Regions from separate parts of the Bradyrhizobium sp. CCBAU 51745 genome, predicted to be linked through region 2. Evidence: predicted binding sites of a transcription regulator. Region 2 holds the regulator's gene; the other holds the start of a gene.
The links. Region 2 encodes PhoB, which activates phosphate uptake and scavenging genes when phosphate is short. Its sites were predicted from a motif close to TGTCATNNANCTGTCAT; they were not measured.
Positions count from the first base shown of each region.

Region 1: a site for PhoB is predicted at 7,400-7,416, ahead of XH98_RS21770 (UDP-2,3-diacylglucosamine diphosphatase). Genes of this name have one in related genera too.

Region 1 covers NZ_LBJP01000080.1:53,791-69,430, reverse strand. The annotation lists gene XH98_RS21805 (cytochrome c) at 80-529, shown strand; gene XH98_RS21800 (cystathionine gamma-synthase family protein) at 834-2,117, shown strand; gene XH98_RS21795 (CHRD domain-containing protein) at 2,201-2,620, opposite strand; gene XH98_RS21790 (c-type cytochrome) at 2,774-3,700, shown strand; gene XH98_RS21785 (Lrp/AsnC ligand binding domain-containing protein) at 3,839-4,084, opposite strand; gene XH98_RS21780 (PAS domain S-box protein) at 4,182-6,161, opposite strand; gene thiD (bifunctional hydroxymethylpyrimidine kinase/phosphomethylpyrimidine kinase) at 6,423-7,223, shown strand; gene XH98_RS21770 (UDP-2,3-diacylglucosamine diphosphatase) at 7,440-8,252, shown strand; gene XH98_RS21765 (glycosyltransferase family 4 protein) at 8,252-9,295, shown strand; gene XH98_RS21760 (threonine/serine dehydratase) at 9,418-10,401, shown strand; gene XH98_RS21755 (caspase family protein) at 10,605-12,347, opposite strand; gene XH98_RS21750 (hypothetical protein) at 12,617-13,984, opposite strand; gene XH98_RS21745 (MFS transporter) at 14,060-15,256, shown strand; gene dgcA (N-acetyl-D-Glu racemase DgcA) at 15,226-15,640, opposite strand, start outside.
Region 2 covers NZ_LBJP01000007.1:431,369-447,008, reverse strand. The annotation lists gene boxB (benzoyl-CoA 2,3-epoxidase subunit BoxB) at 1-121, shown strand, start outside; gene XH98_RS09375 (SDR family oxidoreductase) at 302-1,102, opposite strand; gene XH98_RS09370 (polysaccharide deacetylase family protein) at 1,327-2,385, opposite strand; gene XH98_RS09365 (OmpA family protein) at 2,553-3,947, shown strand; gene XH98_RS09360 (hypothetical protein) at 3,950-4,246, shown strand; gene XH98_RS09355 (TetR/AcrR family transcriptional regulator) at 4,348-4,938, shown strand; gene XH98_RS09350 (haloalkane dehalogenase) at 4,935-5,867, shown strand; gene XH98_RS09345 (hypothetical protein) at 6,128-6,394, shown strand; gene XH98_RS09340 (lysylphosphatidylglycerol synthase domain-containing protein) at 6,395-7,453, shown strand; gene XH98_RS09335 (ATP-binding protein) at 7,490-8,782, shown strand; gene pstS (phosphate ABC transporter substrate-binding protein PstS) at 8,932-9,945, shown strand; gene pstC (phosphate ABC transporter permease subunit PstC) at 10,133-11,122, shown strand; gene pstA (phosphate ABC transporter permease PstA) at 11,124-11,969, shown strand; gene pstB (phosphate ABC transporter ATP-binding protein PstB) at 11,966-12,787, shown strand; gene phoU (phosphate signaling complex protein PhoU) at 12,799-13,515, shown strand; gene phoB (phosphate regulon transcriptional regulator PhoB) at 13,538-14,251, shown strand; gene XH98_RS09300 (GcrA family cell cycle regulator) at 14,344-14,856, opposite strand; gene XH98_RS09295 (aspartate aminotransferase family protein) at 15,324-15,640, shown strand, end outside.

The DNA.
Region 1 (15,640 bases), on a different contig from region 2:
GGAATAATCGCCCGCGGCCGGGTTCTAACCATCAATGGCCTGTTCCCCCAACCGACTTGCGAGCCGGAGAAGAAGACTCATGAAACGAATGTTTGTTGTCGCGGGCGCCCTGTTTCTGGGTGCAGGCGCCGTGATGGCGCAGCAGGAGGTCGCCGTCCAGCAGGACAATCTGATGCGCTCGCAGGCCAAGAGCATGTACGGCGTGATCCTCAAGATGGCGAAGGGCGACATTCCCTACAACCAGAAGCAAGTCGACGAGGCAATCGCCAGCCTGGAGGCGGACGTCGCCAAGATTGCCAAGACCTTCGAGGTCAATCCCAAGCAGGACGTGGTCAACGCCACCTATGGTTCGTCGCCAAAGGTGTGGCAGCAGAAGGCTGATTTCGAATCAAAAATCCCGCCGGTGCAGAAGGCGATCGCCGACGTCAAGGGCAAGATCCACAATGTCGCCAGCCTCAAGGCGGCCTACACCACCATCAACGACCGCTGCAATGATTGCCACGAGACGTATCGGCTGAAGCTGAAGTAAGGCGACGTAGGTTGCGTCAACGATAGCTACAAACTCAGTGCATCGCCCGCCTTGTGCGCGCTTGCGCACTGGGGCGGGCGATCCAGTACGCCGCGACGGTGCAGGGAACGTTTGACGTCTCTGGAATACTGGATTCCCCGCCTTCGCGGGGGATGACAGCCGTGAGTGCCGCAAATTCTCCTCCCACGCCCTGACGGATCGCCGTCGGAAGGACTATGTTTGGTCGCGCCGCCGCGGCGTTGATGCCTGACGCTATCGAGAGTCGCGCCGCGGGCGGCGATCGCAGGCAACAGCGAGACAGGCCATGGCAAAACCGTTCCCGTCGAAAACCCATATCGGCAACCATATGCTGCATCCGGAAACGCTGATGCTGACCTATGGCTATGATCCGCAGCTGTCGGAAGGCGCCATCAAGCCGCCGGTGTTCCTGACCTCGACCTTCGTGTTCAAAACGGCCGAGGACGGGCAGGACTTCTTCGACTACGTCGCCGGCCGGCGCGAGCCGCCGGAGGGGATGGGCGCCGGGCTCGTCTATTCGCGCTTCAACCATCCCAACAGCGAGATTGTCGAGGACAGGCTCGCGGTCTATGAGCGCACCGAGAGCTGCGCGCTGTTCTCCTCGGGCATGGCGGCGATCTCGACGACGATTTTGGCGTTCGTCCGCCCGGGCGATGTCATTCTCCACTCGCAGCCGCTCTATGGCGGCACCGAAACCCTGCTGACGAACACGCTGTCGCGCTTCTCGATCGGCGCGGTCGGCTTTGCCGACGGCGTCGATGAGGCGGTGGTCAACCAGGCCGCGGAAGAGGCCATGCGTCGAGGGCGGGTTTCGATGATCCTGGTCGAGACGCCGGCCAACCCGACCAATGGGCTCGTCGACATCGCGCTGATGCGCCGCGTCGCCGACAGCATCGGCAAGGCCCAGGGCTACACGCCGATCATCGCCTGCGACAACACGCTGCTCGGCCCGGTGTTTCAGCGGCCGATCGAGCACGGCGCCGACATCTCGCTGTACTCGCTGACCAAATATGTCGGCGGCCATTCCGATCTGATCGCGGGCGCAGCGCTCGGCACCAAGGCGGTGATGAAGGGCATCAAGGCGCTGCGCGGTGCCATCGGCACCCAGCTCGATCCGCATTCCTGCTGGATGATCAACCGCTCGCTCGAGACCCTCAGCCTGCGCATGGAGAAGGCCAACAGCAATGCGCGCCTCGTCGCGGATTTCCTGCGCGATCACGCCAAGGTGGCGAAGGTTCATTATCTCGGCCATCACGAGGAGACCTCGCCCTCGGGGCGCGTGTTCGCGCGGCAATGCTCAGGCGCGGGATCGACGTTCTCGTTCGACATCGTCGGCGGCCAGGCGGCGGCGGAGAAGTTTCTCAACGGCTTGCAGATCCTCAAGCTCGCGGTCAGCCTCGGCGGCACGGAATCGCTGGCGAGCCTGCCGGCGACGATGACTCATTCCGGCGTTCCCGCCGATATCCGCCGCAAGATCGGCGTGCTCGATTGCACCATCCGCCTGTCGATCGGCATCGAAAATCCGTCCGATCTGATCGCCGATCTCGAGCATGCGCTGAGTGCGGCTTGAGTGCACGGGCATCACCTGTCGTTTCGGAATCAAAAAGGCCGGACGCTCGCGCCCGGCCTTCAACGATGAGGTCGTGATGATCTCTACTTCGTCACCTGGCCGCGGATTTCGCCGCCCGGGTTGGCGGCGGTGTGAATGTTGACATAGAGCTTGCCGGACAGGAGATCGGAGGCCTGCGCGTCGGTCAGCGTCGCCGAACCTTCGGCCGGGCTGTTGGCGATGCCCGGGATCGGGATCGCGACGCCGGCGTTCTTGCCGACCTCGGCGGGGCCGTGGAAATGAGCGGCAGTGGCGGGGCCGGAGAGGCCGGAATAGGTCACCTTCCAGGACAGCTTTTTCGTTGGGGCGTCATAGTCGATATCGGCGGTGCCGGTGCCACTGGTGGTGGTGGCGGGCACTTCGGACTTGCCGTCCAGTGTCGCCTTCAGCTTCTCCGCGCTGGCCGGGCCTGCGAATGCGACGGCGGCTCCGAGTGCCAGCGTGGCAAAAAGCGCTTTGTTCATGGGTCTCTCCCTGTTGACGCCTGATTGCTGTCACCTTGCAAACAGTGCGACTGCGATTTTATTCCCGGATTACAGTCACACCATCTAAATTATTCGTGGCTGGAGCTGCGGCGGGATGACCCGTAAATACGCTTGAGCTCAATGGGATTCTTCATGCTGCGACGAACAATTTACGTTACTTTGATCGCTGCTGTCGCAGCCTTTGCCGTCTATTGGTGGCTGACCGCGCCGAGCGCCTCGGCGCTGCCGGCGCCGACGCGCAAGCCTGATCTCGCCAATGGGCAGGAGTTGTTCAATGCGGGCGGCTGCTCCTCCTGCCATGCCGTGCCCAACCAGCCGGATCGCTTGAAGCTCGGCGGCGGCCTCGCGCTGGGCTCGCCGTTCGGGACGTTCTATGCGCCGAACATTTCGCCTGACCCCACCGACGGCATCGGCCGCTGGAGCGAGGCTGATTTCGTCAATGCGGTGATGCGCGGCATTTCGCCCGAGGGCAGGCACTACTTCCCGGCATTTCCCTACACGTCCTATCATCTTGCTGACGTCGACGACGTCCGCGATCTCTTTGCCTATCTGAAGACGCTGCCGCCGGTCTCGGGTCGCGTGCGCGACCACGAACTGCCGTTTCCCTTCAATATCCGCCGCAATGTCGGCATCTGGAAATTGCTGTTCATGGATCTCAGGCCGTTCGTGCCTGACGCAACGCGCTCCGCGCAGTGGAATCGCGGCGCCTACCTCGTGAATGGTTTTGGCCATTGCGCCGAATGCCACAGCCCGCGCAATGTTCTCGGCGGCGTCATCAGCTCGCAGCGCTTTGCCGGCGGTCCCAATCCCGAAGGCGAGGGCTGGGTGCCGAACATCACGCAGAAGGGCTTAGGTGACTGGAGCGAGAAGGATATCGCCGACTTCCTCGAGACCGGCGACATGCCCGAGGGTGACAGCGCATCGGGCGCGATGCGGCCGGTGATCAAGAACCTCGCGCAGTTGCAGCCGGAGGATCGCGCCGCGATGGCGGCGTACCTGAAGTCGCTGCCTCCGGTCGATGGCCCGACGCCGCCCAAGCGCAAGGAGGACGGCGGCTGAGCGCGTCCGGTTAAAGCGCGATGAGATCGGGTTGAATCGTCATGGCGCTTTAGCTCTTTGTTTGAGCATGATCTCCGCGCAAACGCGCTCCGCTGATGTCGCGAGGGAAAACCGCTTCACACTTTTCCGGATCATGCTCTAGCCGGTGCCGAACGCCTTGAAGGTGATGATGGTGAGCGTGTCCTGGATGCCGGGCAGCACCTGCACCTTCTCGTTCACGAAGTGGCCGATGTCGGTGTCCTTGTCGACATAGAACTTCACCAGCAAATCGTATTGGCCGGCGGTGGAGTAGATCTCGGAGGCGATCTCGGCTTCGGCGAGCGCATTGGCCACCGTGTAGGACTGACCAAGCTTGCATTTGATCTGGACAAAGAAAGGAACCATTGCAGTCAACTCCGAAGACATGTCTTGGCGGCTAATAGGCCAAAACCGGCGCGATTTAGCAAGCGGGCCGGCCGACCGCCAGAGAGCCGTCCGGGGTTTACGACGCCACCACCGCTGCTGCGAAGGCATCCCTGAGCCGCTGGGCCAGTTCGGCCTTGCGATAGGGCTTGGTCAGGACCACGGCCTCAGCCTGCGCGCGGCCCTGCTCGACCAGGGTCTCCAGCGCATAGCCCGAGGTGAACAGCACCGGCAGGCCGGGCCTGATACGCCGGGCCTGCTCGGCGAGCTCCCAGCCGCTCATGCCGCCGGGCATGACGATGTCAGTGAACAGCATGTCGATGCCGGGATCCGCGCGCAGCCGGTGCAAGGCCTCCTTGCCATTGACGGCGGCGACGACGCGATAGCCCAGCGCCTCCACCCGCTGGATCACCGAGGAGCGTACGAACGGATCGTCCTCCGCGATCAGGATGGTCTCACGGCCGCGCGGCGCAGCCTCGTCAGTCTCGAGCATGTCGGCCAGCGATTGTCCGCCGCCGGGGCGGGGCAGGTAGATCCGGACCGTCGTCCCCAGGCCCCGTTCGCTATAGATCGAGACATGGCCGTCGGATTGCTTGGCAAAGCCATAGACCATGCTCAGCCCGAGGCCGGAACCCTTGCCGACCTCCTTGGTGGTGAAGAACGGCTCGAACGCGCGCTCGATGACCTCAGGCGCCATGCCTTCGCCGTCGTCGGTGACCGAGATCAGCGCATAGCTTCCGGATGCGACCTCCGGGTGAAGGGCGCGATAGTCGTCGTCGATCACGGCGATCTCCGTGCTCAGCGTCAGATGTCCGCCTGACGGCATCGCGTCCTGCGCGTTGAGCGCAAGGTTCAGCACGGCGGATTCGAGCTGGGCGCGGTCCGCAAAGGCCTGGATGGTGCCGGGACCGAACGTCGTCCTGATCTCGATGTTCTCGCGCAAGGTGCGCTGGAGCAGTTTCAGCATGGACAGGATCAGCTCGCCGCAATCGATCGCGCGCGGCTGGAGCAATTGGCGGCGGCTGAACGCCAGCAGCCGCTGCGTCAGCTCCGCACCGCGTTCGCCTGATTCGCAGATGTCGTCGGCAAATTGCCGCAGATCGGGCCGCGCCTTGAGCTGCTCGCTGAGATGCTCGGCGTTGCCGATGATGACGGTGAGGAGATTGTTGAAGTCGTGGGCGATGCCGCCCGAGAGCTGGCCGACCGTCTCCATCTTCTGTGCCTGCTGGAGCTGCTGCTCGGTGAGCTTGCGCGTGGTCAGATCGTGGATGATGCCGACGTGGATCAGCTCGCCATCCTGCCATGCCTGGCCCACCGAGAGGTTCATCGGAAACGTCGAGCCATCCTTGCGCAGGCCGACGGCTTCGCCGGTTGCGAAACGCCGCGCATGAGCTGCGGAGGAGGGCCTTTCCTCATTGGACATCAGCATGCCGATGTCGCAATTCATGATCTCGTCAGCGCGATAGCCGAACAACCGCTCGCAGGCAGGGTTGAACAGCAGAATGCGGGCTTGCGCGTCGAACAGGATGACGCCGTCGACCGCAGTCTCGACGACAGCGGTGAGTCGCGTCATGCTTTCGCGCATCGCGCGCTGGGCGTCCCCCACCTGTTTGAGCAGCAGCGCCGCGTCCCGGCTCTTGATCTCTTCCTCCTCGAGCGCGGCCTGGACCTTTTGCAGGTCGAACGGGGACGGGATCGTCAGGATCTTCGGCAGCAGCGGCCATAGTGCACCGGCGGTGAAGATGGAGGCCGCGGCCGTGACCGCCTTGACCATGCCCTCAATGCCGTAGATCGGAACCCAGAGCGTGTAGATCGACAGCACATGCGTCAGGCCGCAGGCCATGATGAAGATCGCGAACGCCCAGTAGACCCAGCCGAACTGGAGGTCGCGCCGCTTGGTGACGAGAATGGTGAGGGCGAACGGGATCGAGAAATAGGCGGCGGCGATGATGGCGTCGGAGGCGACGTGGAGCCAGATCAGCTCGGGCTCCCACAACAGGCAGATGCCGTGCGGTGAAAGCGTCGACGAATCGAGCAGACGTTGAAAAAAGGCCCACATGATTTCTTCCCGAGAGGATTGCGGCCGAAGCCGGACCGCAATTTGGCGTCGCTGAACGAATCCACTCACTAACGTGTCATTCGCACAGTCGGGCGCCAAGGCCGGGCGATGCCGTGGTCATATTTTCTCAGGATATGCACGCCTACGGGACGACAATCCCGCGCAGCACCGGCTCCGCCTGATTCGCCGGCTTGCTGGGGCTGCGCCGGCGCGCTAGGACAGGCGATGGCCAATGTCCTTTTCGAGCAGGAATATCCTGCGATGACGACGCCCGTGGCGCTCACCATTGCCGGCTCGGATTCGAGCGGCGGGGCCGGGATTCAGGCCGACCTGAAGACCTTTGCTGCGCTCGGCGTCTACGGCGCATCCGCAATCACGGCGCTCACGGCACAGAACACCAAGGGCGTCACCGGCATTCACGCGGTGCCGGCAGCGTTCGTCACAGCGCAGATCGATGCCGTGTTTTCCGATCTCGATGTCGCCGCGGTGAAGATCGGCATGGTGGCGCAGGCCGCGAGCATCGATGCGATCGCTGCTGCGCTGGCGCGCTGGAAGCCTCGCCATGTCGTGCTCGATCCCGTGATGGTCGCAACATCAGGCGACCGCCTGCTCGCCGCAGAGGCCGTCACGGCGTTGCGCGCGAAACTGATGCCGCTCGCATCCGTGATCACGCCCAATTTGCCGGAGGCGGCCGCGCTGCTCGAAGAACCGATCGCGCGAAGCGAGGCCGAGATCGAAAGCCAGGGACGCCGCCTGCTGTCTGTTGGCTGCCGCGCGGTTCTGATCAAGGGCGGGCACGGCGAGGGCGCGGAGAGCACCGATTATCTCGTCGCTGCGGACACCACGCTGGCGCTCGCCGCACCGCGCGTCGCCACCCGCAACACCCACGGCACCGGCTGTTCGCTGTCGTCAGCGGTGGCGGCGGGCCTCGCCAAGGGCGAGGATCTCGCGACGGCGGTACGCAACGCCAAAGGCTGGATCAGCGCGGCGATCGGGTCTGCCGACCGTTTCAGCGTCGGTCATGGCCACGGGCCGATCCATCATTTCCACAAGTTTTACTGACGCCGGCGTCCTGCTGGCGCCGTCCGTACCGATATTAACCAATGAGGCCGGGGGGGCCGCGGTCTTGCGGGCCATCATCGGCTGATCATGTCGCCTGATTGTCGCATGTGACTGATATTCGCGAGGAGGGCGAGGCAAGGTTCGATTCGTATCTGAGGGGCCTCAAGGGTTCAATCGGTCATCCCCCTGTCACGGGACACGGTTACAGGCTGGCGCATGGGAAGTTACGATGTGAGTGACGAGAGCCCGGAGCGGCGCTTTCGCACGTTGTTCATCTCCGACGTTCATCTCGGAGCCCGCGGCTCTCAAGCCGATCTTTTGCTGGACTTCCTGCGCTACCATGATGCCGATACGATTTATCTCGTCGGCGACATCGTCGACGGCTGGGCGCTGAAATCGAGCTGGCACTGGCCGCAATCGCATAACGACCTGGTGCAGAAGCTGCTGCGCAAGGCGCGCAAGGGCGCCAAGATCATTTACGTGCCCGGCAATCACGACGAGTTCCTGCGCAACTATTACGGCACGCATTTCGGCGGCATCGACGTCGTCGAGAACACGGTGCACACCGGCGTAGACGGCAAGCGCTATCTCGTCATCCACGGCGACATCTTCGACCTCGTGGTGCAGAACGCGCGTTGGCTCGCCCATCTCGGCGACAAGGCCTACGACTTCGCGATCCAGATGAATCGCTTCGTCAACTTCTTCCGCCGCCTGTTCGGCGTGCCCTATTGGTCGCTGTCGCAATGGGCCAAGCAGAAGGTCAAGAACGCGGTCAATTATATCGGCGCGTTCGAGCAGGCGCTCTCGGCCGAAGCGCGGCGCCATGACGCCGACGGCGTGATCTGCGGCCACATCCACTATGCCGTGATCCGCGACGAGAACGGCATTCGCTACATGAACTGCGGCGACTGGGTCGAAAGCTGCACCGCGCTGGTCGAGCATGACGACGGCCATTTCGAGATCATCACCTGGGCGGATCATCTGCAGAAACCCGCACAAGTGCCGCAAGTGGCAGCAAGGGCAGCTTGATGCGCATCCTGGTCGCGACCGATGCCTGGCACCCGCAAGTCAACGGTGTGGTTCGGACGCTGACCAAGCTCGCTGACGCCGCCAAATCGCTCGACGCCGAGTTCATGTTCCTGACGCCGCAATCATTCCGCACCTTCGCGATGCCGAGCTATCGCGACGTTCGGCTGGCAATGCCGCGCCCGGCCCGCATTGCAAAGCTGATCGAGGACGCCCGGCCCGACAGCATCCATATCGCGACGGAGGGGCCGATCGGCCTGATGGTCCGCCGCTATTGCGGCCAGCGCAAGCTGCCATTCACGACCAGCTTCCATACCCGCTTTCCTGAATATGTCCGCGCCCGCGTGCCGGTGCCGGCTTCGCTGATCTGGCGGGCGCTGCGCCGATTCCACAGCCCGAGCCGGGCCGTGATGGCGGCGACGCCGGCGCTGGCCCGGGAACTCGGCGAGCGCGGTTTCGACAATGTCGTGCTGTGGCCGCGCGGCGTCGACACCCGCCTGTTCCATCCTCGCGCTGTCGATCTTTGCCTGCCGGCGCCGATATTCCTCTCGGTCGGCCGCGTCGCGGTGGAGAAGAATCTCGAAGCGTTCCTCGATCTCGATCTGCCCGGCACCAAGGTGATCGTCGGTGACGGCCCGGCGCGCAACGCGTTGGAGGAGGCCTATCCCGAGGCGATTTTCCTCGGGGAAAAGCACGGCGAGGAACTGGCCGACATCTATGCGGCGGCTGACGTGTTCGTGTTTTCGAGCAAGACCGATACGTTCGGCCTGGTCCTGCTCGAGGCGCTGGCGAGCGGCCTGCCGGTCGCGGCCTTCCCGGTCAAGGGTCCGCGCGACGTCATCGGCGATGCGCCGGTCGGCGCGCTGGACCATGATTTGCGCAACGCCTGTTTTGCCGCACTCGACATCTCCAGGCAGGCCTGCGTCGAATTCGCCGCCGCCTACACCTGGGAGGCCTCGGCGCGGGCCTTTATCGACAGCATCCGCGCCGCCGGCGCCGTGTTGCCGGGCCGGGACAGGGCGGAACAGCCGCGCTTCGTGGCCTAGATTCTTGTTTTGACGCGTTTTCTTCAGGCGAACCGGTCCCCACTTCGCTCGAAAACGCTTTGGGAAAATCCTCGCGCGGAGGTGTCTTGCCCGCGCCGCGCCGGGCGCGATAACATCCCGCCATGTCCGAACAGCCCCTTCCGATCGGCCCCGCCGATATCGACGCCGCAGCGCGCGTGCTCGCGCCCTTCGCCGTCCGCACTCCGCTGTTGTCTTTCCCCGTGCTCAACGAGCGCGTCGGCGCAAAAGTGTTCCTGAAGCCGGAGATGCTCCAGCGCACCGGCTCCTTCAAGTTCCGCGGCGCCTTCAACAAGGTGTACTCGATCCCGCAGGACAAGCGCGCCGGCGGCGTCGTCGCATTCTCCTCCGGCAACCATGCCCAGGGGGTGGCGGCGGCGGCAAAAATCCTGGACATGCACGCGACCATCGTGATGCCGGCGGACGCGCCGCTGTCGAAGCGCGAGCGCACCAAATCCTATGGCGCCGAGGTCGTGCTGTACGACCGCTACAACGACGACCGCGAGGCGATCTCGCGCGGCATCGCCGAGAAGCGCGGCGCGACGCTGGTGCGGCCCTATGACGATCCCTTCGTGATTGCAGGCCAGGGCACCGCCGGCCGCGAGATCGCGGAGGACATGGCAGCGCTCGGTCTTGCACCCGATATCGTGGTGGCGCCGGCATCCGGCGGCGGCCTGATCGCGGGCGTCGCCACCGCCGTGAAGGCGCGCTATCCGCAGGCCCAGATCGTGGTGGCCGAACCGGAAGCGTTCGACGATCACGGCATCTCGCTGACCGCAGGCCATCGCGAGCCGCACCCGCCCGCCGGCCGCACCATCTGCGATGCGCTGATGGCGCTGATCCCTGGTGAGATGACCTTTGCGATCAACAGCAAGCTGCTGGCGCGCGGCGTGACCGCGTCGGACAAGGAAGTCGGCGCGGCGGTTGCCTTCGCCTATCACGAGCTGAAGCTCGTGGTCGAGCCGGGCGGAGCGGTCGGCCTTGCCGCGCTGCTGGCGGGACGTCTCGATGTCGCCGGCAAGAGCGTCGTCATCGTGCTCTCGGGCGGCAATGTCGATGCGGATCTGTTCGCCGAGCTGGTGGCTTAGGCGTCATTCCGGGGCTCGCGAAGCGAGAGCCAGGAATCCATCCCGTTTCTCTGCCGCACAATGGATTCCGGGTCTGCGCCTTACGGCGCATCCCGGAATGACAAAATCCAAGAGCTGATACCAAGAAAGGGGCAGAGCGTTGCCGCTCTGCCCCTTATATCGTGCTTGCCCCGCAAGTGGGGGAGGGAGCGCTCCCTCTGCGATCAATGCATGAAGCCGCGGTGGTTGTTGCCGCCGTTCATCGCGGGCGACTGGTTCATCGACTGGCGGAAGTTGTTGTTGCCGCCGCCGTTGCCGATCGCATTGAACTGCGGGTGGTTGTTCACCTGGCCGTTCTGCACCTGCACCTTGTTCACCGGGTTGTTGTTGAGCTTCACGATGCCGGTGTTGCCGTTATTGACCCGGATCGGCTGGTTCTGGGGCTGAACATTCGTCGTCTTCACGTCGGTGCTCTTGACATCAACCGTCGAGCCACCCTTGGCGACATTCACCGGCATGCTCACGATCTTGCCCGCCGGGCCGGCATTGTTGTTGCCGGTGTTCGGCGTGGTGTTGGTCACCGGCAAGGTCACGATCTTGCTGATGCCGGCATTGTTCGTCGTGGCCTTGGTCGGCGCCGGCAGGGTGACGATCTTGCTGATCACTTTGCCATCGACCGGCTTCTGCACGACCGGCAGGTTGCCGTTCGTCGGCGAGCCGCCATTGCCCTGCTGCTGGATCAGCGGCATGTATTTGGGCTGACCGAGATTGCCGATCTTCAAGGTCGGGGCAATGTTCTGCGGAGCCAGGAACTTCGTCGCCTGCAGCAGCGGGATGATTTTGGGTTGCGCCTCGAGCTTCAGCGCGGCTTGTGCATAGGGGCTGTTGCTGTAGTGGCTGTAGAAGGTCTGGTAGCCGATCGGCGAGTTCGCGAGCACCGCTTCGTGCCAGGCCTGCGAGATCAAGAGGTTCGCCAGCAGCCAGCGGATATGATCGCATAGCGGGTCGTGCGGATACATCGCGACGAACTCCTGATAATATTCCGGCTTGCCCTCGGACAGCACGTAATCATAGGCCTGGCGCGCCGAGCGGCTCGGCAGGTTGGAGGCCATCTGCACCACCGGCGCATGCACCGGCGCACGGCTCGCGGCCACGGCCGTGTCGCCGAAGAAGGTGAAGTCCGAGGTCAGCGAGGAACTCTCCCAGGGGACCTGCGCACCGCTGGTGGTCTGGTTCACCGCGAGCCGCACGCGCTTGAACAGCTGCTCGATCGGCACGTTGGGCTCGCGCGCGACGTTCAGGAAGGCCTGCGTATAGGGGCTGTGGCCGCCCGTGCCGTCGAGCGCTTCGGCGCCCGGCGCGGTCGAATAGCCGACAATCGAGCCGTTCGGCGCGTCGACGATGGCAAGGCCCCGGCCGGCGTCGTTCACGTTGGGGAACGGGTTGTTGCGGCAGGCGTCGAGAACGACGATGCGCATCCGGCTTGGGATCGTCTCCAGCGTCGACATCACGTCGACCAGGCGAACCGAGTCGTTGACGAGGTCAGTCTGGTTCGAGACTTTGGCATCGACGGGCACGAGGTAGTTCTCGCCGGCAAGCTGCACGCCGTGACCGGCGTAATAGACCATTGCCACCGTGTTCGGTCCGCGCGCGGACACTTTCGCGGAGAAATCCTGCACCACGCGCAGCATGTCGTTCTGGCCGAGGTCGGTGGCGGAGATCACCTCGAAGCCCGCGGAGTTGAGGAATTGCGCCATCGACTGGGCGTCATTGTCGGGGTTCGCAAGCTGCGGCGCGTTCTGGTAGTTCGAATTGCCGATCACCAGCGCCACCCGCTGCTCCGGGCCTTGCAGCGTGGTCGGGGCGGGCGTGACGGGGGCAACTTGCGCAGAAACAGGCCCGCAGGCGAAGCCGAACAGGCTTCCCAGCAGGCCAACAGTCATCACGGCGGATTTCAGGCGGAACATGGCGTGCTCCTTTGGCACTCATCTCGATGCGAGATTGGTTGCGAGGAGACTAGGTCGCGTTCGAAGGCGTGGTCCGTGATCGCGATCACCCTGGACGGGGCGTGATCTAGATCACGCTGGTCTCAGCTACTCGCCAAGTGCTTGGAAATTGTAGGGTGGGCAAAGGCGCGAAGCGCCGTGCCCACCATCTCTTTCGATCACGGACAATGGGTGGGCACGCTTCGCTTTGCCCACCCTACGGCAGTGGTGCAGGGGTGCGTCAAACGCCGCTACGAGAAGAACGCGATCTTCTCGGCCTGGGTCATGCGGCGGATCGGGGCGAGCGCGTCGTTGGCGGCGGGGCGGGGCTTCTGCACGATGCCGCTGGCGAGGATGGTGGCGCCGAGCGAGGGCTCGGGCAGGGGCGACGGCAACGGCAGTGTTGCGCTGGGGGCTCCGCCAGAGAATGCTGCGGCCGCCATGGCGGGGGCCGGCTGCTCCATCACTTCGGCGGCGGCTTCCGCGATGGCATCGGTCAAGCGCGCGAGCGATTCCATCGCGATCGGCGCCTCGACGACGGGCTCCTCGACCTCGGGCTCCTCAATATGGGGCGCGATCGGCGGCTGCTCGGCGACCGGTTCCGCGATCTCCGCGGGCATCTGCTCCGGCATCGGCTCGGGAACTGCTGCACCCATCTCCATGGGCTCGACGATCGCGTCGAACTCCGGATCGGGCGCGGCCATCTCCAGCGCGATGGCATCGAGGATGGCGTCGTCCTCGGCCTCAGCGGCCGCGTGAAGGGAGAATTCGTCGGTGATCTCGGCAACGTCTGCGAGTCCGGCGAGGTTGTCCTCGACCGCGGCAAAGTTCTCCTCGACGGCGGGAGCGTGGCTTTCGACGATCTCGGGCGCGACCGCGACGTCCACCATCGCGTCCTCGGCGATGCCGCTGATGTCGGCGATTGCCTCGGGCTCGGGCGCGATCTCCTGCGGCGTCTCCGTAAAAGCCACGGGTGGTTCGCTCGCCATCGCCGATGGCGCTTCGGCAACAGGTGCCCCAGCGGCCGGTGGCGCCGGCTGCTCGGGCGCAGGTCGCGCCGTCGCCTGCGGTGCAGCAGCGTCCCCAGCGTCCGTCTGCTCGATCCGGTCCTTGAGTAGATCAAAGGCGGCCTTGAGGTCGCCGCGCGGATCGATCCCCGACACCTGGGCGCAGGCCGCTTCGATCGAGGCGAGCTGCGAATCAATCAGATCGCAGATTCGCCCGTCGGCGCCGATCTCGCGCCAGCGCCAGGAGATCTCCTTGATGATGCGCACGCCGCGCGTCACGGGCGCAAGGCTCGCTTCGATCGCGGCGGGATCGAACGCCCTGGCGACTGTGCTTTCTGTGTCCTCGACCGCGCGGCGGATCGCGACCAGCGCTTCCGGCAGGCGATCCTCGACGACGGGTTGTCGCTGTGCCGCAAGGGCTTCTTCGATTTTCGCGACCGCATCGAGCACCATGCTTGTGTCGGCGTTGCGGTTGCGCTTGGCGTATTCGCCGAGGAACCAGCGACCGCGCGCCGTCTCCATGAAGGCTTCGCGGATCGCGTCGTAATCCTGCTCGTTCGGCTCGGCCGCGCGGGCAGACATGGGCGAGAGGGCGAATGCTTCGTTGGCCATGACAATCTCGTCGCGCAAATCAGTGCGCGTTACTGTAACGATCACCACGATATCGACCGAATCGCAATTGGTTTGATGCAGAGCGAATCACAAATCCCCACGCCAGCGGCGGTCAAGCGGCGATTCGCCGTGAGTCTCGCGCTGTTCTACGGCACGTCCTACGGTGTCCTGGGCACCCATCTGCCGTTCTTCACGGTGTGGTTGAAGGCCATCGGGATCGAGCCGGGCTGGATCGGAATCATCAGTGCCGTCCCCGCCGTCACGCGCTTCACGACGCTGCCTGTCGTGACCGGCCTTGCCGAACGGCGCCGCGCATTGCGCGGCGCGATGATCCTGACGGCGTCGGCCACCGCGCTTCTCTTTATGCTGGTCGGCACCCAGCAGCAGCCCTTGCCGCTGCTCGTGCTCTACATCGTGACCTGTTGCTGCTGGACTCCGCTGACGCCGCTCACCGATGCCTACGCCTTGCGCGGCGTCGCCCGCTACAAATTCGACTACGGACCCGTGCGCCTCTGGGGATCGGTCGCGTTCATCCTCGGCGCGCTCGCTTGCGGACTGTTGATCGAATTGATCGCGGCGCGCCAGCTGATCTGGATCATTGTCGCGATGGCGACGATCTCGGCCGTGACAGGGCTTTCGCTGCAGCCGCTGGATGAGGTGCCGCGAACATCCGGGGTGGCGGAGGGCGGCAGGCCTCTGCTGCGCGACGCAGGCTTCCTCGCCATCATCGTCTCGTCCGCGCTGATCCAGTCCAGCCACGTCGCCTACTACACCTTCGCCTCGATCAACTGGCAGAGCCATGGTCTTGGCGGATTGACCATCGCGGGGCTGTGGGCGCTCGGCGTTTGCGCCGAGATTGTCGTCTTCGCGGTGTCGCCGCGCTTTTCGTTGCATCCCGCGCTGCTGGTGGTGATCGGAGGCTTGAGTGCGGTGATGCGCTGGTCGATCACCGCGCATGAGCCGCCGATCGGCCTGCTCGCGATCGCGCAGCTCGGACATGGCCTGAGCTTCGGCCTGACCCAGGTTGGCGTGATGACTCTCCTGGTGCATCACGTGCCGCCCCGTCAAATGGCGCGAGCGCAGGGATACTACGCGGCGACCACCGGGTTGTTGAGCTCGGCGACGTCGATCATCTCAGGCGCGATCTACGCACGCTATGGCGGGGGGCTGTACTACGTCATGGCGGGGATGGCCGCGGCCGGTGCGCTTCTGATCTGGTCGGCGCGGCATCGGCTGAAGGCTCAGCCCCACAATGCGGCGTCAGGCGGATAGACCAGGCTCTCGTCGTAACGAAGCCCATGATCGCGGTCGCGGGCGAGCAGCAAGGGACCATCGAGATCGACGAAGCGCGCCTGCGGCGTCACCAGCATGGCGGGCGCCATCGAGAGCGAGGTCGCGACCATGCAGCCGATCATGATCTCGAAGCCGAGTGCCTGCGCCGCATCGGCCATGGCGAGCGCTTCGGTGAGGCCGCCGGTCTTGTCGAGCTTGATGTTGACAGCATCGTAACGCGCGCGGAGCGGTGCCAGCGAGCTGCGGTCATGCACGCTCTCGTCGGCGCAGACCGCGAGCGGCCGCTTGATCCGCGCCAGCGCCTCGTCCTTGCCCGCCGGCAGCGGCTGCTCCACCAGGGTGACGCCGACGGCGGCGCAGGCG
Region 2 (15,640 bases):
CATCACCTCCCTGATGCAGCCTGTCACCGAAACCGGCAAGTTCGCCTCCTGGATCTCGCCGCCGAAGGTCGGCATCGACAACAAGCCGGGCGATTTCGAGTACGTGAAGATCGAGTCGTAGGGGCTGCCAGCGAGACGCGACGGCCGCGCCACACCCTCACTGACATCGCCCGCGAAGGCGGGCGATCCGGTATTCCAGAGACGGTTGTAATAGATCCGGGAAGCCGCGGCGTACTGGATGCCCCGGTCGAGCCGGGGCATGACAGCGAGTGTGTGGTGAGGCCCAGGCGCTAGCCGCCTCCTATCCCGCGATCTCCAGCCCCGCATTCGCGTACACCACGCCGCCATCGACCGCGATGGTGTTGCCGACCACGTAATCCCCCGCACGCGAAGCCAGATAGATCGCAACGCCCGCCATGTCCTCGTCGGTGCCGATGCGCCGCGATGGAATGCGCTTGGCCACTTCGTCCGAATGATCGCGCGCGGCGCGGTTCATGTCGGACTTGAACGCGCCCGGCGCGATCGCGGTGACGTTGATGTAGTCCTTGATCAGCTTCGTTGCCATGCGCCGCGTCAGGTGGATCACGGCGGCCTTGCTCGCGGCATAGGAATAGGTCTCGCTGGGATTGACGAAGATGCCGTCGACCGAGGCGATGTTGATCACCTTCGCCGGGCGCTCGCGCGAGGCCGCCGCCCGCAACGGCTTGGCCAGAGCCTTGGTCAGGAAGAACAGGGACTTGACGTTGAGATCCATCACCTTGTCCCAGCCGCTCTCGGGGAATTCGTCGAATTCCGCGCCCCAGGCCGCGCCGGCATTGTTGACGAGGATGTCGAGCTTCGGCTCCAGCTTGATGATTTCGCCGGCGAGCTTGTTGCAGCCTTCGACGGTCGAGATGTCGATCGGCAGCGCGATGCAATCGCCATCATATTGCGCCGAGAGCTCTTTCGCGGTGGCTTCGCAGGGCCCGGCCTTGCGCGCGGTGATGTAGACCTTCGCAGCGCCGGCACCGAGGAGTCCCGCCGCGATCATCTTGCCGATGCCGCGTGAGCCGCCGGTGACCAGTGCGATACGGCCTTTGAGCGAAAACAGATCGTTGGACATGACACCTCCCTTGAGTTGGCGACGTTTTGAGCGTCGCGGCGAGGGGAGTCAAGGAACGGTGGAGTGTAGTGCGTCAGCCGTTCAGCCAACTCAGTGTCCTCCCGGCGGAGGCCGGGACCCGTAGCCACAGGGAGGTGTTTGGCGAAGGCTGGTCGTTCGGGACTAATATCAACCGCAATCGAAAAATCACGCGGTATGGGTCCCGGCTTTCGCCGGGACGACGGTCAGGCCGCCGCAAACCGGCGAAAACCGTTCCACATCGCGGTCGCGGCGCCAGAGGTCAGCACCGGCAGGATGCGCGCGTCCTGGTAATTTCCGTTGAGCGAAACGCGCGGCAATGCGGTCATGTGATCGGCGTTCTCGGCGAACAGCATGCCGGGCCGTGTTGTCACCGCGGTCTTGAAGCCGGCCGATGCGGCCAACGCGAATTCGCGCGTCCCCGCCGCTTCGCGGTCACCATAGGGGTAGGCGAGGTGCCGCACCTCGCGCTCCAGCGCATGCTCGATCCGCGCGCGGCTCACCGCCATCTCCTGCGTGGCGGCCTCCTCGCTTTGCTTGGCGAGATTGCAATGGCTGATGGTGTGCGCACCGATCGTGACAAGCGGATCGGCCGCGAGCCGCTTCACCTCGCCCCAGGACAGGCAGAGGTCTCGGCACAGCGCTTCCATGTCGATACCGTGCGCGATGCAGAGGGCCTCGATCTCGCGCTTCAGATCGTATTCGCCCGGCAGCGCGCGCAGCCAGTCGTGCAGGCGATCGAACGTCGCCTGCTTGGCGGCCGGCGAGCTTGCATCGAGCCGCAGCGCGGATTGACCGATTGTGACGTCGACCTGCTCGGCCTTGGCGATGACGGCTTCCAGCGCGGTCCACCACAGCCGTCCCATGCCTTCGGCGAAGTCGCTGGCGACATAGACGGTCGCGGGCGCGTCAAATTCGCGTAGCACCGGCAGGGCATGATCGCGGTTGTCGCGATAGCCGTCGTCGAAGGTGAAGGCGGCGAAGCGGCGCTCGAACCGGCCCTGAACCAGCCGTTCGTGCAGCTCGTCCATGCTGACGATGTCGATCTCGCGCGAGCGCAAATGGCACAGGGTCGCGCGCAGGAAGTCGGGGGTCACCTCGAGATGCCGGTTCGGCTGAAACGCGCGCTCACGGGCCGGCCGAACATGGTGCAGCATGAAAATGGCGCCGACGCCCGACAGCAGCGGACGCAGCAGGTGATGCGCGCCGCTGAAATAGAGTGCTCCCAGCCCGGCGCGAATGACGTTGTTACGCAGTTGTTTCATGACCGGCTGGCCGACCCCTGGGCATTCCGCCCCCAATGTAGGGAACGACCCTTGAAGAAAAAGTTATTCCAATTGTTTCACGGGTGACCCCGGAAACGGCCCCATTTCCGGTTTGACAGCCTGCCAAGGGTTTGTTTTGTCTCCGGTTCCAGAGTTCGGGTCGTCGAATGCATATGCTTTTCAGGTGGGCCAGCAAGTGGTGGCCGGGGCTGATTCCCCTGGCCGTCATGTGGGGATTTGCGGCCTGGAATAACACCTTGCCTGTCGAGGCCGACCTGTCGGCCCGCAGCTCGGCCGCGCTCAAGGATACCGTCCTGGACAAGACCCGAATCGCGGTGGACGGCCGGGACGTCCGCTTGGCCGCGGACGCTTTCTCCGAGGAGGGGCGCCGCGATGCCGTGACCACGGTCGAGACGGTTCCCGGCGTTCGGCTGGTCGACGACCAGACCCGCCTTGTTCCCGAAGCAAAACCCTTCGTCTGGACCGCCGAGCGCGACGTCGTGCGGGTGACCCTGTCGGGCTCCGCGCCGCTGCCGTCGATGAAGGCGCGCCTCACCGAGGCCGCGCGAAAGGAGGTCAATGGCGGCGAGGTCGCCGATCAGATGGGTCTCGCCCGCGGCGCGCCTGCGCGTTTCGAGGCGGCGGCGATGTTGCTGATCGACCAGATCGGCAAGCTGAAGGACGGCAAGATCACGATCTCCGACACCAAGATCAATCTGTCGGGCATGGCGCGTGACCTCGGCGGACGCGAGGCGATCGCCGCCGCGCTGAAGAACCTGCCTGAGGGCTTTTCGATCGCGTCCAACGAGATCAAGGCGCCGCCTTATATCTTCCAGGCCTACAAGGATCCGGTCGCCGCCACCGTGACGCTGACCGGCTACGTGCCCGACAACGCCGTGCACGCCGCGATCGCGAATAGCGCCTCGCGGAAATTCTTCACCGAGAAGGTGGTCGACAATCTCAAGGCCAGCATCGGCGCGCCTGCTTCGTTCAACACCGCGGTGGTCGCAGCACTCGGTGCGCTGTCGCGGCTGTCGACCGGCACCCTCGTGGTCTCGGATCGCGAGGTGAAGCTGTCGGGTGATGCGCTGTACGAAGGCGCGGCCAACGACATCCGCGCCGGCCTCGGCAAGGATTTTCCAAAGGCCTGGCAATACAAGCCCGAAATCACGGTGAAGCCCGCGGCAGGGCCGGTCGACGGCACCGTCTGCCAGCAATTGTTCTCGGAGCTGCTGGCCAAGGGCAAGATCCGGTTCGAGCCCAAGCGTGCCGATATCGATCCTGACTCCGCGGGCGTCCTCGATCATCTGATCGAAACGGCATTGCGCTGCCCCACCACCAATATTGAGGTCGCCGGCCACACCGATGCCGATGGCGAGGACTCGTTCAACCAGGCGCTCTCCGAGAAGCGCGCGCAGGCGGTGATCGACTATCTGGTCAAGGCCGGGCTGCCCCCGGACCGTTTCACCGCGGTCGGCTATGGCAGCACGCAGCCTGTCGCCGGCAACGACACCGACGACGGCAAGGCGCAGAACCGCCGCATCGAATTTCTGGTGAGGTGATCATGCCCTATCTCGTCTCGTTCCATATGGGCTGGCTGATCGGCTCGGTGCTGCTGGGCTTCTGCATGGGCTGGATCTCGGTGGTCCAGCGCGGCAACGGCACCTCGAAGGTGACGGCGCGCTGGCTCGCTGTGCTCGTTGCGGGCCTGGTCGCGGCCTCGTTCGCGCATGCGGTGCCGGGCCGCTTCGGCTATTGGCTCGACCTCGGCCTCGTCATGTTCGCCTGCTATCTCGGTGGCTGCACCGTCGGCGCCTGGCTGCGCTATTGGGTGGTCTCGCGCAGCCAGCCTGCGGCCTGATCCGTGCTCCAAAAATGCAGTAACTGACTGACCGGCAGGGGGATTGCCGCAGCAACAGGTTAGTGCTTGACATTAATACGTACGTACGTATTATTTCACGCATGCCTAAGCCATCGCTCAAAGACGCCATCCTCGACGCCGGCCTCAAGGTCATGTTCCGGACCGGCTATCACGGCACCAGCGTGCGCGACGTCACCGCTGCGGCGGGCGCGCCGCAGGGATCCTTCACCAATCATTTCCGCTCCAAGGAGGCCTTCGCTTCCGAAGTGCTCGACCGCTATTTCGATGTCACCCGCGGCCTGGTCGCCGAAGCGCTCGAGGACACTTCGCTGACGCCGCGCGCGCGCCTGCGGCGCTATCTCGACATCATCACCGGAAGGCTCGAGGCCGACGGCTATGGTCGCGGCTGCCTGATCGGCGATCTCAGCCTTGAGGCGTCGGGCAGCAGCGAACTGCTGCGCGCGCGTCTCTCAGCGATCTTTGCCGAATGGCGCACCCCGTTCGCCGCCTGCATCAGGGATGCGCAAGAGCGCGGCGAGATCGCCTCCGATTTCGAGCCCGATGAGCTTGCCGACTTCCTGCTCGCGTCCTGGCAGGGCGCAATCCTGCGCATGAAAGTCGACCGCAATCCCAAGGCGCTCGAACGCTTCAAGACCATCGCATTCCAAACCGTGTTCAAGGAGCCGACATGACCAAGCCGATCGACATCGAGATTCGCAAAGCGTCCGTCCTCGGAAGCCACATGGCCTATCGCGAGACCGGCGCGGACAGCGCGCCCGTCGCGCTGTTCCTCCACGGCAATCCGACCTCCTCGCATATCTGGCGCAATATCCTGCCGCTGGTGTCCCCGGTCGCGCATTGCATCGCCCCCGACAACATTGGCTTCGGTCAGTCCGGCAAGCCCGATATCGCCTACCGCTTCTTCGATCTTGTCCGCTATCTCGATGCCTTCATCGAAGCGCGCGGTATCAAATCGGCCTATCTCGTCGCGCAGGACTGGGGCACGGCGCTCGCATTTCATCTCGCCGCGCGCCGGCCGGATTTCGTGCGCGGCCTCGCCTTCATGGAATTCATCCGTCCAATGCCGACCTGGCAGGATTTCCACCACACCGAGGTCGCGGAAGAGCAGGACCATGCCGAGGCGGCACGCGCGGTCTTCCGCAAATTCAGGACGCCAGGTGAGGGCGAAGCGATGATCCTCGAGGCAAATGCGTTCGTCGAGCGCGTCCTGCCCGGCGGCGTCGTGCGCAAGCTGAGCGACGCGGAGATGGCACCCTATCGTGCGCCATTCCCGACGCCGGAGAGTCGCCGTCCCGTGCTTGCGCTTCCACGCGAATTGCCGATCGCGGGCGAGCCAGCCGACGTCTATGCGGCGCTTGAATCCGCGCACGCGGCGCTGGCCGCGTCGTCCTATCCCAAGCTTCTGTTCACGGGTGAGCCCGGAGCTCTGGTCGCACCGGAATTTGCCGCGCGGTTTGCGGCCTCGTTGAAGAACTGCGCGCTGGTTCGCCTCGGCGGCGGGCTGCACTTCCTTCAGGAGGATCACCCCGAGGCGATTGGCCGCTCTGTCGCCGGCTGGATCGCCGGCATCGAAGCGATGCGCCCGCAACTTGCAGCCTGAGGGCAACGCTACTTCTGCGCAACATGCTCGTCGCGGCTGCCTTGGCGGGGCGGCCGCGATGACGTCTGTGATGTCGCAGTGCAACGCGATGACCAGGAGCGAGGCGTCGGCCACATCATCGTGTGCCGCGCAGCCCTGCCGACGCAGCGGCCCCTCTTTTAACGGGCGCACGCGGTCCATAGATTGATTTCGACTTAAAGCGCGACGGAACATTGTCCGGTCGAAATCATCAAAACTTCACGGCGACTGCGCAGATTGCCATGGAGATTCGCCTCAAGCCTTGCCGCCGAAAGCGCCAAACCGTGCATCATCAGCTCGCAAGCCTGCCTAAAATATTGAAGGCACGTGATTTTGTTCACATTGGCGAATTCCACTCCGCCCCGAAACGCGCTAGTGGAGGGACGGGGGGCATGCGCGAGGCCAAAGCCGGCGGCGAGGGTTCGTTGAGTGCTCGTTCGTTGAGTGCCTGTGCGTCGTCCGCCTGTTCGCCGGCCACCCTGGCCGCTGAAGTGTTGTTCGAGGTCTAGATGCTGGAAGCCATACGCAGGACGATGACGTTGCTGCGCCAGAAGCAAATCCTGCATAAGCTTGGAGTTGTGATCAGCGTCGCGGTCATCGGCATCGCTTGCTATGTGCTCTACCACATGCTGCGCGGCATCGACGCGAACGAGGTGATCGAGGCGATCAAGAGCACCGAGCCGCGCCAGATTGCGATGGCCGCGCTGTTCGTCGCCGCGGGCTATTTCACCCTGACCTTCTACGATCTGTTTGCCGTGCGCGCGATCGGCCAATCCCACGTACCCTATCGCATCAACGCGCTCGCGGCCTTCACCAGCTATTCGATCGGCCACAATGTCGGCGCCAGCGTCTTCACCGGCGGCGCCGTGCGCTATCGCATCTATTCGGCCTATGGCCTCAACGCGATCGACGTCGCGAAAATCTGCTTCCTGGCCGGCCTCACTTTCTGGCTCGGCAATGCCGCCGTGCTCGGCCTCGGCATCTCCTATCATCCGGAGGCGGCGGCCTCGATCGACCAGCTGCCGCCCTGGTTGAACCGCACCGTCGCGATGATGATCATCGTGGCGCTGGTCGCTTACGTGGTCTGGGTCTGGACCCAGCCGCGGGTGGTCGGGCGCGGCCCCTGGACCGTGGTGCTGCCGGGCGGCCCGCTGACGCTGCTGCAGATCGCCATCGGCATCATCGATCTCGGCTTCTGTGCGCTTGCCATGTACGTGCTGGTGCCCGACGAGCCCAATCTCGGCTTCGTCGTGGTCGCCGTCATCTTCGTCTCGGCGACGCTGCTTGGCTTCGCCAGCCATTCTCCCGGCGGCTTAGGGGTCTTCGACGCCGCCATGCTTGTCGGCCTCTGGCAGATGGACCGTGAGGAGCTGCTCGGCGGCATGCTGCTGTTCCGGGTCCTCTATTATCTGTCCCCTTTCGTCATCTCTGTAATCTTGCTGACGTTTCGGGAGGTTATCATCGGCGCCCGATCGAAACGCCTGCAGCAGGCGGCGCTCAAGCTCGATCCAGGTCCACCGCCTGAAGCCGCTTATGTGAGAAAGCGTAGCGATAGCGGTGGCGTCTGACCGGCGCAGAGCGAACCCAAGGAGAAGCCCGGCCCGATGGCGATCGACGCTCCCTCGTCTCCCACGGTGCAGCCTTGGTCCGACCGGCTGCGACACTCGACCATCGTCCTGATCGCTGCGGCACTGGCGCTGTCGGTCGTAGTCTCGCTCGGCGAGGTGTCGGTGGTGCATGCCGTCGCCGTGTTTGTCTGTATCGCGGCTGCGGCACTGATCCCTTGGCGGCTGCATGATACCGCCGCCTCGCGCGAGGACGTCAGGCGCGTCAATCCGGTGGAAAGCGCCGCGGTGGCTGCGGTCGTCGCCGGCATGCCGGATCCGGCGGTGCTGCTCGACCGCGCCGGCCGGGTCATCCATCTCAATGCGGCCGCCGCGCAGCTCGCGCCGGCGCTGCGCAAGAACGAACTCGCCCAGTTCGCGCTGCGCTCGCCCGAGATCATCACGGCGCTGCGCGAGTCCATTGCCACCACCGAGCCGCGGCGCGCGACCTATCTCGACCATGTGCCTGTCGATCGCTGGATGGAGCTGATCATCACCCCGGTGCCGGTGCCGACCAATTTCGGCGGCGCCGACAAATGCATGCTGATGACCTTCCACGACCAGACCCCGCTGCGCCGGGTCGAGGAGATGCGCGCCGACTTCGTCGCCAATGCCAGCCATGAGTTGCGAACGCCACTGGCCGCGCTGTCCGGCTTCATCGACACGCTCCAGGGCCAGGCCAAGGACGATCCGAAGGCGCGCGAGCGCTTCCTCGGTATCATGCACAACCAGGCGACGCGCATGGCGCGCCTGATCGACGACCTTTTGTCGCTGTCGCGGGTCGAGCTGTCGGCCCATGTGCGGCCCGACACTCTGGTCGATCTCTTGCCGATCATCCTCCAGGTCGCCGACGGGCTCGAGCCGCTGGCGCGCGAGCGTCAGGTCGAGGTCGAGACCCATTTGCCTGACGGCCCGGTCATGATCGCCGGTGACCGCGAGGAGCTGCTCCGCCTGTTCGAAAACCTGATCGAAAACGCGCTCAAATATGGCGCCTCCGGTGGACGCGTCATCGTCTCGCTGACGCTGCCGGCGCCCGCCGATGCAACTCAGGAAATCCGGGTCATGGTGCGGGATTTCGGCCCCGGCATCGCGCCGGAGCACCTGCCGCGCCTGACCGAGCGGTTCTACCGGGTTGACGTCGGCGACAGCCGCTCGCAGGGCGGCACGGGGCTCGGATTATCGCTGGTGAAACATATTCTTAACCGTCACCGGGGCCGTCTTTTGATCGAAAGCGTGCCCAAGCAGGGTGCGACTTTCACCGCCTGTTTTCCCCAGGCCAGGACTTTGGTTTAGGCAATAAAGCCACGTGGTTTCAATCGTTTAGCGCTGTCATCCGACTGTCACGAAACCTTCGTAAAAGCTCAGCCGACCGCTCCTAAAGGGGCGGCGCGGGAGCGCGATCGGGCGCGGATGGCGCTTCGCTCCCCTGTATGGAGACCAGCATGAATTTCCTCAAAACGATCGTCGCTGCCGGCTTGGTCGCCGCAACGACGACGGCGGCGTTCGCTGCCGACATCACCGGCGCAGGTGCGACGTTCCCGTTCCCGATCTATTCGAAGTGGGCTGATGCCTACAAGAAGGAGACCGGCAACGGTCTGAACTACCAGTCGATCGGTTCCGGCGGCGGCATCAAGCAGATTCAGGCCAAGACCGTGACCTTCGGTGCCACCGACATGCCGCTCAAGGCCGAGCAGCTCGAGAAGGACGGCCTTGCCCAGTGGCCGATGGTGATGGGCGCCATCGTTCCGGTCGTCAACCTCGAAGGCGTCAAGCCTGGCGAGATGGTGTTCGACGGCGAGACGCTCGCCAACATCTATCTCGGCAAGATCACCAAGTGGGACGACGGCGCGATCAAGAAGCTCAATCCGAACGTGAAGCTGCCGTCGGAGGCGATCACCGTGGTTCGCCGCTCGGACGGTTCGGGCACCACCTTCAATTTCACCAACTATCTCTCCAAGGTCAGCGCGGACTGGAAGAGCAAGGTCGGTGAGGGCACCGCGGTCGAATGGCCGGTTGGCGTCGGCGCCAAGGGCAACGAAGGCGTTTCGGGCAACATCGGCCAGACCAAGAATTCGATCGGCTATGTCGAGTACGCCTACGCCAAGCAAAACAAGCTGACCTACACCAAGATGGTCAATAAGGGTGGCAAGACCGTTGAGCCCGCCACCGAGGCCTTCCAGGCGGCCGCCGCCAATGCCGACTGGTCCAAGGCGCCCGGCTACTACGTCATTCTGACCGACCAGCCCGGCGACAAGTCCTGGCCGATCACGGCGGCGACCTTCATCCTCATGCACAAGGATGCCACCGACAAGGCGGCCTCGCAGGAAGCCATCAAGTTCTTCCGCTGGGCCTTCAAGAACGGCGCCAAGGCAGCCGAGGAGCTCGATTACATCCCTATGCCGGACAGCGTCGTCCAGCAGATCGAGAAGACCTGGTCTGCCGAGATCAAGAGCTAAAGCTCTGAAGTCCGACGCTCGTGCCCCGTCATTCCGGGGCGCGAGCGTGGCGAGCGAACCCGGAATCTCGAAATTCCGGGTCTGGTCCTTCGGACCATCCCGGAATGACGCGGGACAAATCGTCGACAAGACCGCTCCTTATCGGCGGCATGCAGATAGCGTAATACAGGGGATCGGCGTGGCAGAAATGGCTGTTCAGAGCGATGTAATCGACGACGCTGGCCCTTATGATCGCGCCAAGGCCTTGAGCGCGTTCAAGCTCGGCGATGTCACCTTTTACTGGATCACGCGGCTTTCCGCGATCTCGGTGCTCCTCATCCTTGGCGGCATCATCCTGTCGCTGATCGTCGGTGCCTTCCCGGCGATGAAGGAATACGGCTTTGCGTTCCTGTGGACGCAGCGCTGGGCGCCGTCGGCCGATCCGCCCGTGCTCGGCGCGCTGGGACCGATGTACGGCACGCTTGTCACCTCCTTCATCGCGATGCTGATCGCCATTCCCGTCGGTCTCGGCATCGCGATCTTCCTGACCGAGCTCTGCCCGCAATGGCTGCGCCGCCCGATCGGCATGGCGGTGGAGCTGCTCGCCGGCATTCCCTCGATCATCTACGGAATGTGGGGCTTCTTCGTGCTGGGGCCGTTCCTGGCCAACACCTTCCAGCCCTTCATGATCAAGATCTTCGACGGCGTCCCGGTGCTGGGCGCGGTCTTCGCAGGTCCCCCGTCCTATCTCAGCCTGTTCAATGCCGCGCTGATCCTGGCGATCATGGTGCTGCCTTTCATCACCTCGATCTCGGTCGACGTGTTCAAGACCGTGCCGCCGGTGCTGAAAGAGGCCGCCTACGGCGTCGGCTGCACCACCTGGGAAGTGGTGCGCAGCGTCGTGATCCCCTACACCCGTGTCGGCGTCATCGGCGGTGTCATGCTGGCCTTGGGCCGTGCGCTCGGCGAGACCATGGCGGTGACCTTCATCATCGGCAACTCGTTCCGCATCTCGTCATCGATCTTCGCGCCTGGCACCACGATCTCGGCGGCGATCGCATCGGAGTTCGCCGAGAGCGACGGCCTGCACCAGTCCGGCCTGATCCTGCTCGGCCTGTTGCTGTTCGTGCTGACGTTCTTCGTGCTCGCCGCCGCCCGGCTGATGCTGCTGCGTCTGGAAACGAAGGCGGGGAAGTAACATGAACCCGATCTATGTACGCCGCCGCCGCAAGGACATCATCGTCCGAGGGCTCTGCGTTGGCGCCGCCGCCGTCGGCGTCACCTGGCTCGCGCTGATCCTGCTCACGCTGCTCTACAACGGCATTGCCGGCCTCAACCTCGACCTGTTCGTCGCCGATACCCCGCCGCCGGGCTCGACCGAAGGCGGCCTGCGCAACGCCATCGTCGGCTCACTGATCATGACCGTGATCGGCGTCGGCATCGGCGCGCCGCTCGGCCTGTTCGCCGGCACCTATCTCGCCGAGTACGGCCGTAACGACAAGCTGACCTCGGTGATCCGCTTCATCAACGACATCCTGCTGTCGGCGCCCTCGATCATCATCGGCCTGTTCATCTACGGCGCGGTGGTGGTGCCGATGCGCGGCTTCTCGGCGATCGCAGGCTCGCTCGCGCTCGCCGTCATCGTGATCCCGGTGGTGCTGCGCACGACCGAGGACATGCTGCTGCTGGTGCCGAACGCGCTGCGCGAGGCCGCCTCCGCGCTCGGCCTGCCGCGCTCGCTGGTGATCAAGCGGATCGCCTATCGTGCGGCCCGCTCCGGCCTCATCACCGGCGTGCTGCTCGCCACCGCCCGCGTCGCCGGCGAAACCGCGCCGCTGCTCTTCACCGCGCTGTCGAACCAGTTCTTCAGCCTCGGCCTGAACAAGACCATGGCGAACCTGCCCGTCACCATCAACAATTTCGTCCAGAGCCCTTACGCCTATTGGAAGCAGCTCGCCTGGAGCGGTGCGCTGTTGATCACGCTCACCGTGCTTGCCCTGAACATTGGCGCCCGCATCCTCGGTGCCGAGAGGACCGCAAAATGACCGACTTGTCCGTATCCGTGAGCTCCAACGCGCACCTCGCCTCGCAGCAGCCGCTGCCGGAAGCTCCGGCCAAGGTGACGGTGCGCAACCTCAACTTCTATTACGGCGAGCACCAGGCGTTGAAGAACATCAATCTGACGCTCGGCACCAACCGCGTCACCGCCTTCATCGGCCCGTCCGGTTGCGGCAAGTCGACCCTGTTGCGCATCTTCAACCGGATGTATGACCTCTATCCGGGCCAACGCGTCACCGGTCAGCTGATGCTGGACCAGACCAACATCCTCGACCCCAAGCTGGATCTCAACCTGCTGCGCGCCCGCGTCGGCATGGTGTTCCAGAAGCCGACGCCGTTCCCGATGACGATCTACGAGAACATCGCCTTCGGCATCCGCCTCTATGAGAAGATCTCGAAGTCCGAGATGGACGACCGCGTCGAGAAGGCGCTGCGCGGCGGCGCGCTGTGGAACGAGGTCAAGGACAAGCTCAACGCCTCCGGCCTGTCGCTCTCGGGCGGCCAGCAGCAGCGCCTCTGCATCGCCCGCACCGTCGCGGTGCGGCCTGAAGTGATCCTGTTCGACGAACCCTGCTCGGCGCTCGATCCGATCTCGACCGCCAAGGTCGAGGAGCTGATCCAGGAACTGTCCGAGAACTACACCATCGCGATCGTCACCCACAACATGCAGCAGGCGGCCCGCGTCTCCGACAAGACCGCCTTCATGTATCTCGGCGAGCTGATCGAGTTCGACGACACCAGCAAGATCTTCACGTCGCCGTCGGACCGGCGCACGCAGGATTACATCACCGGCCGGTTCGGCTGAGGAGACAGGACATGGCTTCCGAACATACCGCAAAAGCCTTCGACACCGACCTTCAGGAGCTCACCCGCCTGGTCGCCGAGATGGGCGGCATCGCCGAGCGCATGATCGTCGATTCCGTCGATGCGCTGATCCGCCGCGACGTCGCGCTGGGCCAGCGCGTCGTCACCATCGATGCCGAGCTCGACGCGCTGCAGAAGAAGATCGAGGAGCGCGCCGTGCTGACCATCGCGCGCCGCCAGCCGATGGCGGTGGACTTGCGCGAAATCGTCGGCGCCATGCGGGTTGCGACCGACCTCGAGCGCATCGGCGACCTCGCCAAGAACATGGGCAAGCGCGTCGCGGCGCTGGAGACGGATTTCCATCCGCTCAAGCTGTTCCGCGGCCTCGAGCACATGACCGACCTCGTGCAGCAGCAGGTCAAGTCGGTGCTGGACGCCTATGCCGCGCACGATCTGCCGGCAGCGATGGCGGTGTGGAAGGGCGACGAGGAAGTCGATGCCATCTGCACCTCGCTGTTCCGCGAGCTCCTAACCTACATGATGGAGGATCCGCGCAACATCTCGTTCTGCATCCATCTGATGTTCTGCGCCAAGAACATCGAGCGGATCGGCGACCACGCCACCAACATCGCCGAGACCGTGTTCTACATGATCGAAGGCCAGGCCATCACCGACAAGCGGCCGAAGGGCGACATGACGACGTTCGCCACGACGGTCCCGAACACCTGATTACGCAAGGAGCGACGAGCCCATGGGCGCACGCATTATGGTGGTTGAGGACGAGGAAGCTCTGACCGAGCTTCTCCGCTACAACCTCGAAGGCGACGGCTATGACGTGGAGACGGTGATGCGCGGCGACGACGCCGACACCCGCCTCAAGGAGCACATCCCCGATCTGATCGTGCTCGACTGGATGTTGCCGGGCCTGTCCGGGATCGAGCTGTGCCGCCGGTTGCGGACGCGATCCGACACCAAGCAGCTGCCGATCATCATGCTCACCGCGCGCGGCGAGGAGAGCGAGCGTGTCAGGGGCCTTGCCACAGGCGCCGACGATTACATCGTCAAGCCGTTCTCGGTGCCCGAGCTGCTCGCGCGGGTGAAGGGCCTGCTGCGGCGCGCCAGCCCCGAGCGGCTCGCGACCGTGCTCGCCTTCGGCGACATCGAGCTCGATCGCGAGAAGCGCCGCGTGGCGCGCTCGGGCCGGCCGATCGATCTCGGACCGACCGAATATCGCCTGCTGGAGTTCTTCCTGGAGCATCCCGGCCGGGTGTTCTCGCGCGAGCAGTTGCTCGACAGCGTCTGGGGCCGCGACATCTATATCGACGAACGCACCGTCGATGTGCATATCGGCCGCCTGCGCAAGCTGCTCAATCTCGGCCGCGAGCAGGACCCGATCCGCACCGTCCGCGGCGCGGGCTACGCGCTCGACGATCGCTTCGCGAAGGCTGAGCAGACCTCAAGCTAAGCTGCCCGCCAGCAAACAAAAAAAAGCGCGCCAGGTGGCGCGCTTTTTTTCGTCCCGGCCTGTACCGCGACGATGTCGTCTGAACCAAGTACTCAGCGCGTGCCCGGCTTCGCCGGCGCCCGCCGGCGATCCGCCGCCGGCTGATACGCCACGCGCGAGTGCTGGGCGCAGTAGGGCAGGCCGGAGAGCGCCTTGCCGCCGCAGAAGAAGAAATCCGGGCTTGAGGGATCGCCGACCGGCCAGTGGCAGGTAGCCTCGTTCAATTCGAGCAACGAGAGCCGCTGGCTCATCGGCACAACGTTGTCGTAGGTAACAGGTTCAGCCTCGACCTCGATCTCGAAAGCCTGCGCCAGCGCGGTGTTGCCGCGCGCGATGGGGCGGCTCACCCGCATCATGTGCTGTGCGGGACGCGCCTTGCGCGGCCGCGGAGCTGCTGATGAGGGGCTCTTGGCGCGGCCGGACAGGCCGAGCCTGTGCACCTTGCCGATTACGGCGTTGCGGGTCACGTTTCCAAGCTCAGCGGCGATCTGGCTGGCCGAAAGTCCGGCCTCCCAGAGCTTTTTCAGCTGCTCGACGCGATCATCTGACCAGGTCAAAACCGTCATTGCATCCTTTCCTTCGCCGGCGCCAGCCATCTGTGGGGCCTCACGACGAATGCCTAAGCTTCGAAAAACCCGTGCCGCCAGAATCCCTTAAGGCTCGCCGGGCGCGCCAGATGCGCCCGAACGTTTACGCCGGTACATGAGGACTTTTGGGATCAGAACCGCTGCACGAGATGTCGTATCTGACAAGCCAAACGCTACAATATGCCGTGACTCACGCGCAAGAGTCCGCCGACTCGCTTCCACATGTTCCGTGGCGAAAATCCCGCAAAATCGCCACCGCAAGACTACGGATTCAGCGTTTCGCGAGGCTTTCCGGGCGGCATTGACACCCGTATTGCCAAGCATAAGATAGTCGCACGTGCCGCCCTTAAAAGGCGGCACGTTTCGTTTTCCGGGCCAAATGACGCGCTGCGCCATGCGTGTTCAGGCCGTCCGAAACATCCGAAGTGACCACCAAAGAGATCGTCATGACCAACAGCGCAGCGCCGCATTTGCTCCCCGTTTTCGCCAGGGCCGATATCGGTTTTGAGCGCGGTGAAGGCGTCTGGTTGATCGCAACCAATGGCGATCGCTATCTCGATTTCACCTCGGGCGTCGCGGTCAACGCACTCGGCCATGCCCATCCGGCGCTGGTCAAGGCGCTGCAGGAGCAGGCCACGAAACTCTGGCACATGTCGAACCTGTTCCAGAGCCCTGACGGCGAGAAGCTCGCTGCGCGTCTTTGCAATGAGAGCTTTGCCGACTTCGTGTTCTTCTGTAATTCCGGCGCCGAGGCGCTGGAGGG